Regions from separate parts of the Aquibium oceanicum genome, predicted to be linked through region 1. Evidence: predicted binding sites of a transcription regulator. Region 1 holds the regulator's gene; the other holds the start of a gene.
The links. The regulator LexA, encoded in region 1, represses DNA repair genes until DNA is damaged. The targets are predictions, from matches to a motif close to TGTTCNNNNTGTGTTCNG.

Region 1 (5,646 bases):
CCCGGGCTGCCGCGAAGAAATCCTGGTACGCCGGCACCGGCATCGACAATGGCGTCAGCTGGAAGCGCACCAATTTCGATGTCATCGATCCGATCTGGCACAAGCAGATCGTCAAGTACTTTTCCGCCGAACCGGCGGGCACGGTGGTCGTCGATACCCAGCACCATTTCCTCTATCTGATCGTCGAGAACCAGACGGCGGTGCGCTATGGCGTCGGCGTCGGCAAGGAGGGCTTCAAATGGTACGGGCGCGCCAACGTGGCGCGCAAGGCGCTGTGGCCGCGCTGGACCCCGCCGCCGGAGATGCACGAGCGCAAGCCCGGCCTGCCGCAGTTCATCGAGGGCGGCGCGCCGGACAATCCGCTCGGCCCGCGCGCGCTCTACCTCCATCGCGACGGGGCCGACACGGGCTACCGCTTCCACGGTACCGTCGAGCCATGGAGCATCGGCAAGGACGTCTCGTCCGGCTGTATCCGCATGTTCAACGAGGACGTGATGGACCTCTACCAGCGCTGCCCGGTCGGCACCGCGGTCCAGGTCCTGCCGCATATCGCCGACAACGCGCCGAAGAAGAGCTGAACCGACATGACCCTTTTCTTCGGAATGAGGCGCCGGCTCTTCGCCGCGCTCGCGTTCGCTCTGCTGGCCGGCTGCACCTCCACCACGGCCACGCTTGAACCGCCGGTGCCCGACGTCACCAACGCGCCGGCCGCCGGCTTCGCCAACGTCCAGCCGGGCAGCGAGGAGGATTTTATCCTCAACGTCGGCCGCCGGACCTACTTCGCGCAAGGATCGGCCGAACTCGACCAGACCGCCAGGGTGACGCTCGACAACCAGGCCGCCTGGCTGCAGAAGCATCCGCAATGGCTGGTCAAGCTACAGGGGTTCGCCGACGACCCCGGCGGCGATGCGGCCATGGTGGAGCTGTCGCGCCGCCGCGCCGAGGCAGTGATGAACTACCTCGCCGCCGCCGGCGTCGCCCGCGACCGCATGTGGGCCAAGGGATACGGGAAGGAGCGCGTGGTTCGCGACTGCGCCGACACCGCCTGCAAGGTGCAGAACCGCCGCGTCATATCCAACCTTCGCGAGGAGAAGGACGGCGCCGCCTGAGCGCGTCGCCTTCGCGCTGCAACCGCTTGATCGCGATCGGCGCCTTCCAGCCGGCTTTCGTGTTCGCCACAAGCGGATAGACACGCCCCCATTGCGGCGCCGGGCTGTTTCGCCGTCGCCGATCAGCCGTACCGCACCCTCGGCACCGGTTGGCGTATTTCGGCCCCGCCAGCGTCAACTGGCTTCCAGCTCGGCGACGCCGGACTGTTTACTCGAATTAAAACTATTGCGGAACAAGAATGGAACAGATAGGTTTGTTCCGGTTTTGTTTTTAGGCGTTCGATTCCCTGAGGGGTGCCAATATGCTCACGCGCAAGCAACACGAACTCCTGCTCTTCATCCATGAGCGGCTGAAGGAATCCGGTATTCCTCCGTCCTTCGACGAGATGAAGGAGGCGCTCGACCTGGCGTCTAAATCGGGCATCCATCGCCTGATAACAGCGCTCGAGGAGCGCGGCTTCATCCGGCGGCTGCCCAACCGGGCCCGCGCGCTGGAGGTCATCCGGCTGCCCGATTCCATCGCGCCGGGGCTGGGTGGACCGCGCAAGTTCTCCCCGAGCGTCATCGAGGGCAGCCTCGGAAAGCGCCCCGATCCGGCGCCCGCGCGCCAGGCGAGCAACGACGACGCGGCCGGCATCTCCATCCCCGTCATGGGCCGGATCGCCGCCGGTGTGCCGATCGACGCCATCCAGCACCAGACGCATTCGGTCGCGGTGCCGCCCGACATGCTCTCCGGCGGCGAACATTTCGCGCTCGAGGTCCGCGGCGATTCCATGATCGAAGCGGGCATACTCGACGGCGACACCGTCGTGATCCGCAGCACCTCCACCGCCAGTCCGGGCGAGATCGTCGTGGCCCTGGTCGACGACGAGGAAGCCACCCTCAAGCGGTTCCGCCGCAAGGGCGCCTCGATCGCGCTCGAAGCGGCCAATCCAGCCTACGAGACGCGCATCTTCGGGCCGGACCGGGTGAAGGTCCAAGGCCGTCTCGTCGGTCTGATCCGGCGCTACTAAACGCCAGACGTCTTCGGCGTTCGCATACGCCGCCTGATGCTTACCCTGCGCAATCAGTCCGCATCGCGCTTGTAGGGCGGCATTCCGCGGGCTTCGCGGGACCAACGCCGATGCTCGTGCCAGGGCCTGTAGGGTTCCCGGACGGCGAACCGTATCTCCGCAGGCCTTCCCTGCCCTGCCCCGGCGAAGCGGATTTCGGCGCTGCCGCGCCGCGCAAGGTCGCGCTTGGTGACCACGAGCAACTTCGCCGGGTCGCACGGGTTAACCGCCGTGGCATCGTCAATAACGAGGACGTCGGCAAAATCGCAGAATTGGCGCGCGTTCCCCTCCGCGGAAACGAACGCCACGATCGCACCGCCGCCGTGTCGCGCGATGCAACTTGTCTCGTCGCAAGCGAAAGCTCCGGGGACCAGCCCGTCCAGCATGGCGGCGGTCAGCGGTTCGGCGCTGACGACCGGCACAGCAACACCGTGCGTCATCGCCGCGTCCATCCAGATGCCAGTGACGAAGCGGTTGGGTCGCCTCTTGTTGACCGCCAGTTCCCCGGCCTCCGTCCGCATGGCGATCAAGTCTCCCTCCTCCGAGAGCAGGAGGTTCGGGAGATCCCGCGTCGCGATGAGCACTATACCGGCAACGAGCAACGGAACGGCGGCGAGACGAAGCCAGGTCGAAAGGACAGTCAAGAGGACGAGAGCAATGGTCATCGACAGCACCGCCGATAGCGGGATCGTGCCCACGGCATCGAAAGGCGTGCGTTCGGCGAGCCATCCCGCGATCGAGACCATGATCCCGATGCCCCACCCCATGATGTCGAGCGCGAAGCCTTCGAGGCCGAACGGCATAAGGATGCCAGCGAGAACCGCCGAGGGCATGATGACGAAGGATACGACGGGCATCGCGCCGAGGTTGGCGAGGAGGCCGAGTGGCGCCATGCGGTGGAAGTGCCAGACGCCGTACAGCGCCGTTGCCGTCCCCGCCACCAGCGAGGTCATCGCAATTCCGGCGCAATAGAGAAGCAGAAGCCGAAAGCCGCCTCCGACCAGCGAGCGTTGCCGCGGCTGTCCGCCCGTGAAACCGTTCAGCCGACGCTCCGACCACCAGGCATAGGCCGCGATGAGCGCAGCCGTGGCGGCGAACGACATCTGGAAGCTCGGCCCGACCACCTCATGCGGCGCTATCGCAATGACGACGAGCGCCGAGATGGCGAGATTGCGCATCGTGATCGCCGACCGGTCGAAGAGCAGCGCCACCAGCATCACGGCGATCATGACGAAGCTGCGCTGCGCCGCGACCGCCGCTCCGGAAATCAGCAGGTAATAGGACGCGGCCAGCAACGCGACGGCCGCCGCATACTTCTTCACGGGCAAGCGAGAGGCGAAGCCGGGAAACAGCGCGAAGACGAAGCGCAGTCCGAACATGACCGTGCCGGCGACGAGCGCCATGTGGAGACCCGAGATCGAAAGGACGTGCGCGAGGCCGGTCTTGCGCAGCGCCTCGTTGATCTCCTCGGGAATGCCGGCGCGCGTCCCGGCGATAAGCGCCGTCGCGATCTGTCCCTCCGGTCCTTCGATCCGGCTGGTGATGCGGCCCGCGATCGCCTGGCGCATGTCCGCGATCCGGGCCGAGAGTGCGGCGCGCCAGCCAGCTTCGGCGTCGAGCCGCGAGGGTCTGGGATCGGAAAGGAAGAACCCGGTCGCGCCGATGCCATCCATATAACTCTCGAAGGCGAAGTCGTAGCCGAATGGACGCGCGGGGCCCGAAGGCGGAAAGAGCCGTGCATAACCCGAAACGCCGTTTCCGGCATGGATTTCGGGCGGCAAGGACCGCGCGGAAAGCCGCACCCGGTCGGGCGCATGGCGGAGCACCGGCCGGTCGGTGGAATGAACGTCGATCGTCAGCCGCACCCGACCGCTCGCCTGTCGTTCGACCGTCACCACCCGACCGGTCACGAGCGTCGGGATCTCAGAACCGAGCATCTTGGTGCCGGCCCGCCACGTCTCCAGCTTGCCTGCGAGCACGCCTAGCATGGAGACGATGAGGATCGTCGATACGACCCGGCCGAGGCCCGCGCGCCGGAAGAAGGCGCGCGCAAGCACGGCCGACCCGATGCCGGCGGCGACGATGGGAAACGACGGCTCCAGGGGCAGCGCCCAGTAGAACGCCGCGCCCGCGCACAGGATGACCGGGAGGAACAGGAAGGCCGTCCCCCGGTCGCGCTCGGCAGCGAGGGCCTCCGCCAGCGCTGCTTGGACGGCAGCAAACGCCCGCTCCCGCCTCGTGCCCGGACGGTATGCCGCGCTCCCTTCCGCGTCTGCTTGCCCACGGTGCACGCCTGCCGGCAAGAGCATGCCCGGCACGGGCAGCATCCCCCTTTCGTCCGGATCCGGTTCGTCGATCGTCGCCATCGCGACCCCGTCACTGCCGTCCGAAAGCCGGTTCCCGAAAGCCCCGGCAAGCCCGACGGCTTGCACCCCGATCATCCTATGCTACATGAACGCGACCCGAAATCACCCGCGCAGTGGCGCCAAGGCGCCCAGCACGCAAAGCCTCCGGAATCCGATGCCCGCACCCGTCGTCACGCGCTTCGCGCCGTCCCCCACCGGTTACCTCCACATCGGCGGCGCGCGCACCGCGCTCTTCAACTGGCTCTTCTCCCGGCACACGGGCGGCAAGATGCTGCTGCGGATCGAGGACACTGATCGCGAGCGCTCGACCGAAGCGGCGACCGCGGCGATCCTCGACGGTCTTTCCTGGCTCGGCCTCGCCTGGGACGGCGAACCCGTCTCGCAATTCGCGCGCGCCGAGCGCCATCGAGAGATCGGCGAGGAACTCGTCCGGCGCGGCAAGGCCTATCGCTGCTATGCGTCCCAGGCCGAACTGGAGGAAATGCGCGAGAAGGCGCGCGCAGAAGGACGCCCTCCCCGCTACGACGGCCGCTGGCGCGACCGCGATTCGGCCGAGGCGCCGGCCGGCGTCAGGCCGGTCATCCGCATCAAGGCGCCCCAAGAAGGCGAGACCGTCGTGCACGACAAGGTGCAGGGCGACGTCCGTTTTCCCAACAAGGACCTCGACGACTTCATCATTCTGCGCTCGGACGGCAACCCGACCTACATGCACGCCGTCGTGGTCGACGATCATGACATGGGCGTCACACACATCATCCGCGGCGACGATCATCTGACCAATGCTGCGCGTCAGACGATCATCTATCAGGCGATGGATTGGGACGTACCGGTGATGGCCCACATTCCGCTCATCCACGGAGCGGACGGCGCGAAGCTGTCGAAGCGGCACGGAGCGCTCGGCGTCGAGGCCTACCGGGCCATGGGCTACCTGCCGGAAGCGCTGCGCAACTATCTGGCGCGGCTCGGCTGGAGCCACGGCGACGACGAGGTGATGTCGACGGAAGAGATGATCGGCTGGTTCGAGATCGAGGACGTGAACAAGGGCGCCGCGCGCTTCGATTTCCAGAAACTGGAAGCCCTGAACGGCATGCACATGCGCCGCACGCCGGATGCCGAACT
Region 2 (5,646 bases), 2.5 Mb from region 1:
CGGTGCTCTACGTACCGGCCTCGAACGAGAAGGCCCTCGCCAAGGCGGCGTCGCTCGCCTGCGATGCCGTCGTCGTCGACCTGGAGGACGCCGTGGCGCCGGACGCCAAGGGCGCGGCCCGCGCCCGCCTCGCCGACTTCTTCGCATCCCGCGGCTCCGGCGGTCCGGAACTGGTGGTGCGTATCAACGCGCTGTCCAGCGAATGGGGCGTCGAGGACCTCGAGGCTGCCTGCGCCTGCCGGCCCGACGCGATCCTTCTGCCCAAGGTGGACGGCCCGCGCGACCTGCTGGACGCCAACGACCGGCTCGACGCGATGGACGCGCCGCCGGACCTCTCCCTCTGGGCGATGGTGGAAACGCCGCGCGGTATGCTGAACCTCGGCGCCATCGCCGAACTCGGCCGCGACCGCGGCGCGCGGCTCGCCTGCCTGGTTGCCGGCACCAACGACCTCGTCAAGGAGACCGGCGTCCGCGCCACGCCGGACCGCGGCTTTCTCATGCCCTGGCTGATGCAGATCGTGCTCGCCGCGCGCGCCGGCGGGCTCGACGCGCTCGACGGCGTCAGCAACGACTTTCGCGACCTGGAGGCCTTCGCCCGGGAATGCGACCAGGGCCGCGCCATGGGGTTCGACGGCAAGACGCTCATTCATCCCGCCCAGATCGCGTCGGCCGAGGGCGCCTTCTCGCCTTCCGAGGCGGAGCTTTCGGATGCCCAGCGCATCGCCGAGGCTTTCGACCAGCCCGAAAATGCCGGCAAGGGCGTCATCCAGATCGACGGTAGGATGGTCGAGCGCTTGCACCTGGAACAGGCCAGGCGGCTCCTGGCCAAGGCCGCCACGCAACGAGGATCCTGACGTGAAGCTCTACCGTTTTCTTTCCGGCCCCGACGATTCGAGCTTCTGCCACAAGGTCACCGCGGCCCTGAACAGGGGCTGGCACCTCCACGGCTCTCCTACCTACGCCTTCGACGCGGAGACGAAGACCATGCGCTGCGGTCAGGCGGTGGTGAAGGAGGTCGACGGGGTGGATTACGAGCCGGGCATGAAGCTTTCCGAGCAATAGCCGGACGGACGGGCCACCGTCGTCAGGGAGCGGCTTCCTCGATCTTCTGCATGTCGTCGTCGGACAGGCCGAAATGGTGGCCGATCTCGTGGATCAGCACGTGGGTGATGATGTCGCCCAGCGTCTCCTCGTTCTCGGCCCAGTAGTCGAGGATCGCGCGGCGGTAGAGCGTCACCCGGTTCGGGCCCTCGCCGGTCGCCGGATTCCAGCGCTCGGCGATGCCGCGGCCCTCGAACAGGCCGAGCAGGTCGAAGGGGGTCTCCAGCGAGAGATCGTCCATGATCTCCTCCTCGGGAAACTCCGTCATCTGGATGACGATCTCGCCGGTGAGCTTACGGAACTCGTCCGGCAGGTGGGCATAAGCTTCCAGGGCCAGCAGTTCCATCTCCTCGATGGAGGGGGAGAGTTGCTCGTGCCAGTCCCGGGTCTGGTAGATGCGTGCCATTTGTCGTCCTTTTGCGGCCATATAGCCTTTTGCGGTCCCGCTTGCGAGAGGGCCGGGGCCCGATGGCGGTCCGCTCACGGGACTAGAGGAATAAATTCTCCGAGACTCCGCTTGACTCTTTCGCGGGCCTCTGGAATCCATAAGAACATAACAGGAACAGAAATGCAGGAAGCAGGGCCATGGCGACCTCCGCCGCGGCGCGGGGCACCCTTTTTGCCTTGCGACGGAAAATCGCGAAGATCGAGGGCGCGCCCGCCGACACCCTGTCGCCGGACGAAGTCGGCATCGCGCCGGAGGGGGTGGTGCTGCGCGAAGGCGGAAGCCCGCTTCGCCATCCGGCGCTGACCGGCGGCCTGATCGCCACCGGCGACCCGGATTTCGACGCCGCGCTGGGCGGAGGCATTCCGCGCGCCGCGCTGACGGAAATCCACGGTGCCGAAATGCGCGACGCGGGCGCGGTGACGGGCTTTGCACTCGGCCTGTGCGCGACCGCAATAGGGGCGGCTTCGAAAAACCTGCCGCTCCTGTGGATCGCGCCTTCGGAAAACAACTGCGAGGCTGGTTTCCCGTATGCGCCCGGACTGCTCGACCTGTTCGGGATTACGCCGGAAAACCTGCTGACCTGCGAGACGCCGAAACTCGCCGACGCGCTCTGGGTGGCGGAGGAGGCGGCGCGCCTGTCCACGCTCGGCGCCGTGCTTCTGGAACTGCGCGGCAACCCGAACAGGGTCGACCTCACCGCCACCCGCCGCCTGCATTTCCGCGCCCGGGATGCCGGCCGCCCGGTCTTCCTGCTCCGCCAGTCGGCCACGGCGGAACCGACAGCCGCTCCGCTGCGGCTTTCCGTATCGCCTGCTGCTGCGGGGATGCGCCGCACGGTGGCCGGCCCGCTTGCCGGCTCGATCGGTCCCCCGGCCTTCCTGGTCGAGATCGGCAAGAGCCGGGTGGCACGGTCCGGCAGCTTCGAACTGGAATGGAACTCTCATGAACGCTCTTTCCGGAAAAGAGGGCCAGAGGTACCTGGCTCTGTGGTTCCCGTACCTGTCCACCGAGGGCATCTGGCGCCGGCGTCTCGGCCGCTCCTGGCGCGGGACGCCGCCTTCGCGGCGGGCGCCGCTGATCGTCAGCCGTCGCGAGAAGAACGCGCAGCGGATCGCCGCCCTCGACGAGCAGGCTGAAGCGCTCCGGCTGAAGCGAGGCATGGGGATCGCCGATGCCCGCGCCATGCATCCGGCGATCGAGATCGTCGAGGCCGATCCGGCCGCCGACCGCCGCCTGCTCGAAGGCCTCGCCGACTGGTGCGATCGTTATACGCCGCTGGTGGCGATCGACGGCGAGGACGGACTCTACCTCGACATTTCCGGCTGCACGCATCTGTTCGGCGGCGAAGGGAAGATGCTGAAAGACCTTCTGGCACGACTTTCCGAACAGGGTTTTCGCGCCCGCGCCGGCATCGCCTCGACAGCCGGGACGGCCTGGGCCGCGGCGCGCTTTTCCGGCGCGACGATCATCGCGCCGGGGGAGGAAGCGGCTTTTCTGGCAGGCCTGCCGCTTGCCGCCCTGCGCCTCGACGGGACGGTGTGCGCCGCGCTGGAGAGCGTCGGGCTGCGCAGCGTCGGCGCCATCCTCGACGCACCGCGCGCGCCGCTGGCGCGCCGCTTCGGCCGCATGCCGGTGACCCGCCTCGACCAGGCGCTCGGCCGGGTGGAGGAAGCCGTCTCGCCGCGCCTGCCGGTCGCCACCCTCTCCGTCGAGCGCAACCTCGCCGAACCCGTGCAGCGCATGGAAGACATCGAGGAACTCGTCTTCCTGCTGGCCGTGACGGCCAAAGGCAGTCTCGAGACGCGCGGCGAGGGAGCGCGGCTCCTGGAACTGGCGCTCTTCCGGGTCGACGGCGACGTCAGCCGCGTCGCCGTCGGGACGTCGCGGCCGATGCGCGAGCCACACCTGATCCGCAAATTGTTTCACGAGAAACTTTCCGCGACCGAGATCGACGCCGGTTACGGCTTCGATCTGGTCCGGCTTTCGGTGCGCGAGAGCGCCCGCTTCGACACCCGTCAGGGCGACCTCGTGGCTGCGAGGGTGGCGGACGAAGAGAGGCTTGCCCTGTTCGCCGACCGGGTCGGCGCGCGCCTGGGCCGGCAGACGATCCGGCGGCCGGTCCTGGCCGAAAGCCATTTGCCGGAGCGCGCCATGACGACCGTCGCCTTCGCCGACGCCCCGGCGGTGGAACACGCGGCACTCTCCCTCGACCTCGGGGAACGGCAGGTTCCGGAGGCGGTCGAGCGGCCGATCCGGCTCTTCGGTCGCCCCGAGCCGATCGAGGCCTCGGCCGAGGTGCCGGAAGGGCCGCCCTTTTCCTTCCGCTGGCGGCGCACGCTTTACCGCGTCGCCCGCGCCGAGGGTCCCGAGCGCATCGCGCCGGAATGGTGGCGTGCCTCGGCGGAGGAGCGGACCCGGGACTATTACCGCGTCGAGGATACGAGGGGCCGGCGTTTCTGGCTGTGCCGAGAAGGTCTTTACGACGGCTCACCGGTCATGCCGCGCTGGTTCGTGCACGGCCTGTTCGCATGACCGCCACGGCCTCCCCCCGGCCCGATGCGCCGGCCTATGCCGAATTCGCGGTACAGTCGAACTTCTCCTTCCTGCGCGGCGCCTCCGGCCCCGAGGAGATGGCGGTGACGGCCAGGCGCCTCGGCATCGCCGCCCTGGGGCTCGCCGACCGCAACACCGTCGCGGGCGTCGTGCGGGCCTGGAAGATGGCGGAGAAGGAGGGCCTCGCCTATCATCCCGGCTGCCGCCTCGTCTTTTCCGACGGCACGCCGGACGTGCTCGCCTATCCCCGCAACAGGCAGGGCTGGGGGCATCTGTGCCGTATGCTGACCGAGGCCAACGCGCTCGGCGAAAAGGGCAACCCCGACCTGCGGCTGCCCGGCCTGATGGAGTGGGGCAACGACATGTCGCTCGCCGTCCTGCCGCGCCTGGAGGCGGAGGGAGCGGCGGAACTTTCGCTTCTGCGCGGCCTAGGCGACCGTTTCGGCCGGGCCATGCGGGTGGCGGTCGCGCCCGCTTACGCCGGCAGGGACCGCTGGCGCCTCGAACAGGCCGCGGCCCTGGCGGATGCCGCCGGCCTGCCGCTGATGGCCTGCAACGACGTGCTCTACCACGAGCCCGGCCGGCGGCCCTTGCAGGATCTCGTCACGGCCATCCGCCTCAACACGCCGGTGGCCGATGCCGGCTTCGAACTGCGCGCCCATGCGGAACGGCACTTCAAGCCGCCATGGGAGATGGCGCGACTGTTCCGGCAGCATCCCGAGGCACTGGCCGAAACGCTGCGCTTCGCATGGGAGCTCGATTTCTCGCTCAACGACCTGCGCTACAACTATCCCGACGAGCCGACCCGCGACGGCGCCTCGCCCCAGGAGGAACTCGCCCGCCTCACCTGGGAGGGTGCGGCCTGGCGCTATCCCGACGGTACCCCGGACAGGATCGCGGCGCTCATCCGCCACGAGCTGGCCGTGGTCGAGAAGCTGCAATACGCCCGCTATTTCCTGACCGTCCACGACATCGTCCAGCATGCCCGCTCGAAGGGCATTCTGTGCCAAGGGCGCGGATCGGCCGCCAATTCGGTGATCTGCTACTGCATCGGCATCACCGACGTCGGCCCAGACATCATGGACCTTTTGTTCGAGCGATTCATCTCGGAGGAGCGCAACGAGCCGCCCGACATCGACGTCGATTTCGAGCACGACCGGCGCCACGAGGTGATCGCCTATATCTACGAGAAGTACAGCGCCAAGCGGACCGCGCTTGCCGCCTCCGTGGTCACCTATCGCGGCCGCTCCGCCATGCGCGAGACGGCCAAGGCGCTGGGGCTTTCAGAAGACGTCATGTCGGCGCTTTCCGGCACGATCTGGGGCTGGTCCACCGCCGGGCTCGGCGAGGACGAGGTAAAGGCGGCGGGCCTCGACATGACCGACCCGGCGACGCGGCACGTCATTGCGCGCTCCAACGAGATCATGGGCTTTCCGCGCCATCTGTCGCAGCATGTCGGCGGCTTCGTCATCACCCGCGACCGGCTGGACGAGGTTGTGCCCATCGTCAAGACGGCGATGGAAGAGCGCAAGATGGTGGAGTGG

Region 2: the regulator LexA is predicted to act here: its motif matches at 1,649-1,666, upstream of BSQ44_RS27380 (ImuA family protein).

What each region holds. Positions count from the first base shown of each region.
Region 1 covers NZ_CP018171.1:3,012,040-3,017,685, forward strand. Annotated here, with positions in the region: gene BSQ44_RS14695 (L,D-transpeptidase) at 1-578, shown strand, start outside; gene BSQ44_RS14700 (OmpA family protein) at 585-1,109, shown strand; gene lexA (transcriptional repressor LexA) at 1,412-2,122, shown strand; gene BSQ44_RS14710 (ComEC/Rec2 family competence protein) at 2,176-4,602, opposite strand; gene gltX (glutamate--tRNA ligase) at 4,682-5,646, shown strand, end outside.
Region 2 covers NZ_CP018171.1:356,374-362,019, forward strand. Annotated here, with positions in the region: gene BSQ44_RS01805 (HpcH/HpaI aldolase/citrate lyase family protein) at 1-854, shown strand, start outside; gene BSQ44_RS01810 (DUF1737 domain-containing protein) at 856-1,062, shown strand; gene BSQ44_RS01815 (metallopeptidase family protein) at 1,085-1,507, opposite strand; gene BSQ44_RS27380 (ImuA family protein) at 1,687-2,685, shown strand; gene BSQ44_RS01825 (Y-family DNA polymerase) at 2,627-4,081, shown strand; gene BSQ44_RS01830 (error-prone DNA polymerase) at 4,078-5,646, shown strand, end outside.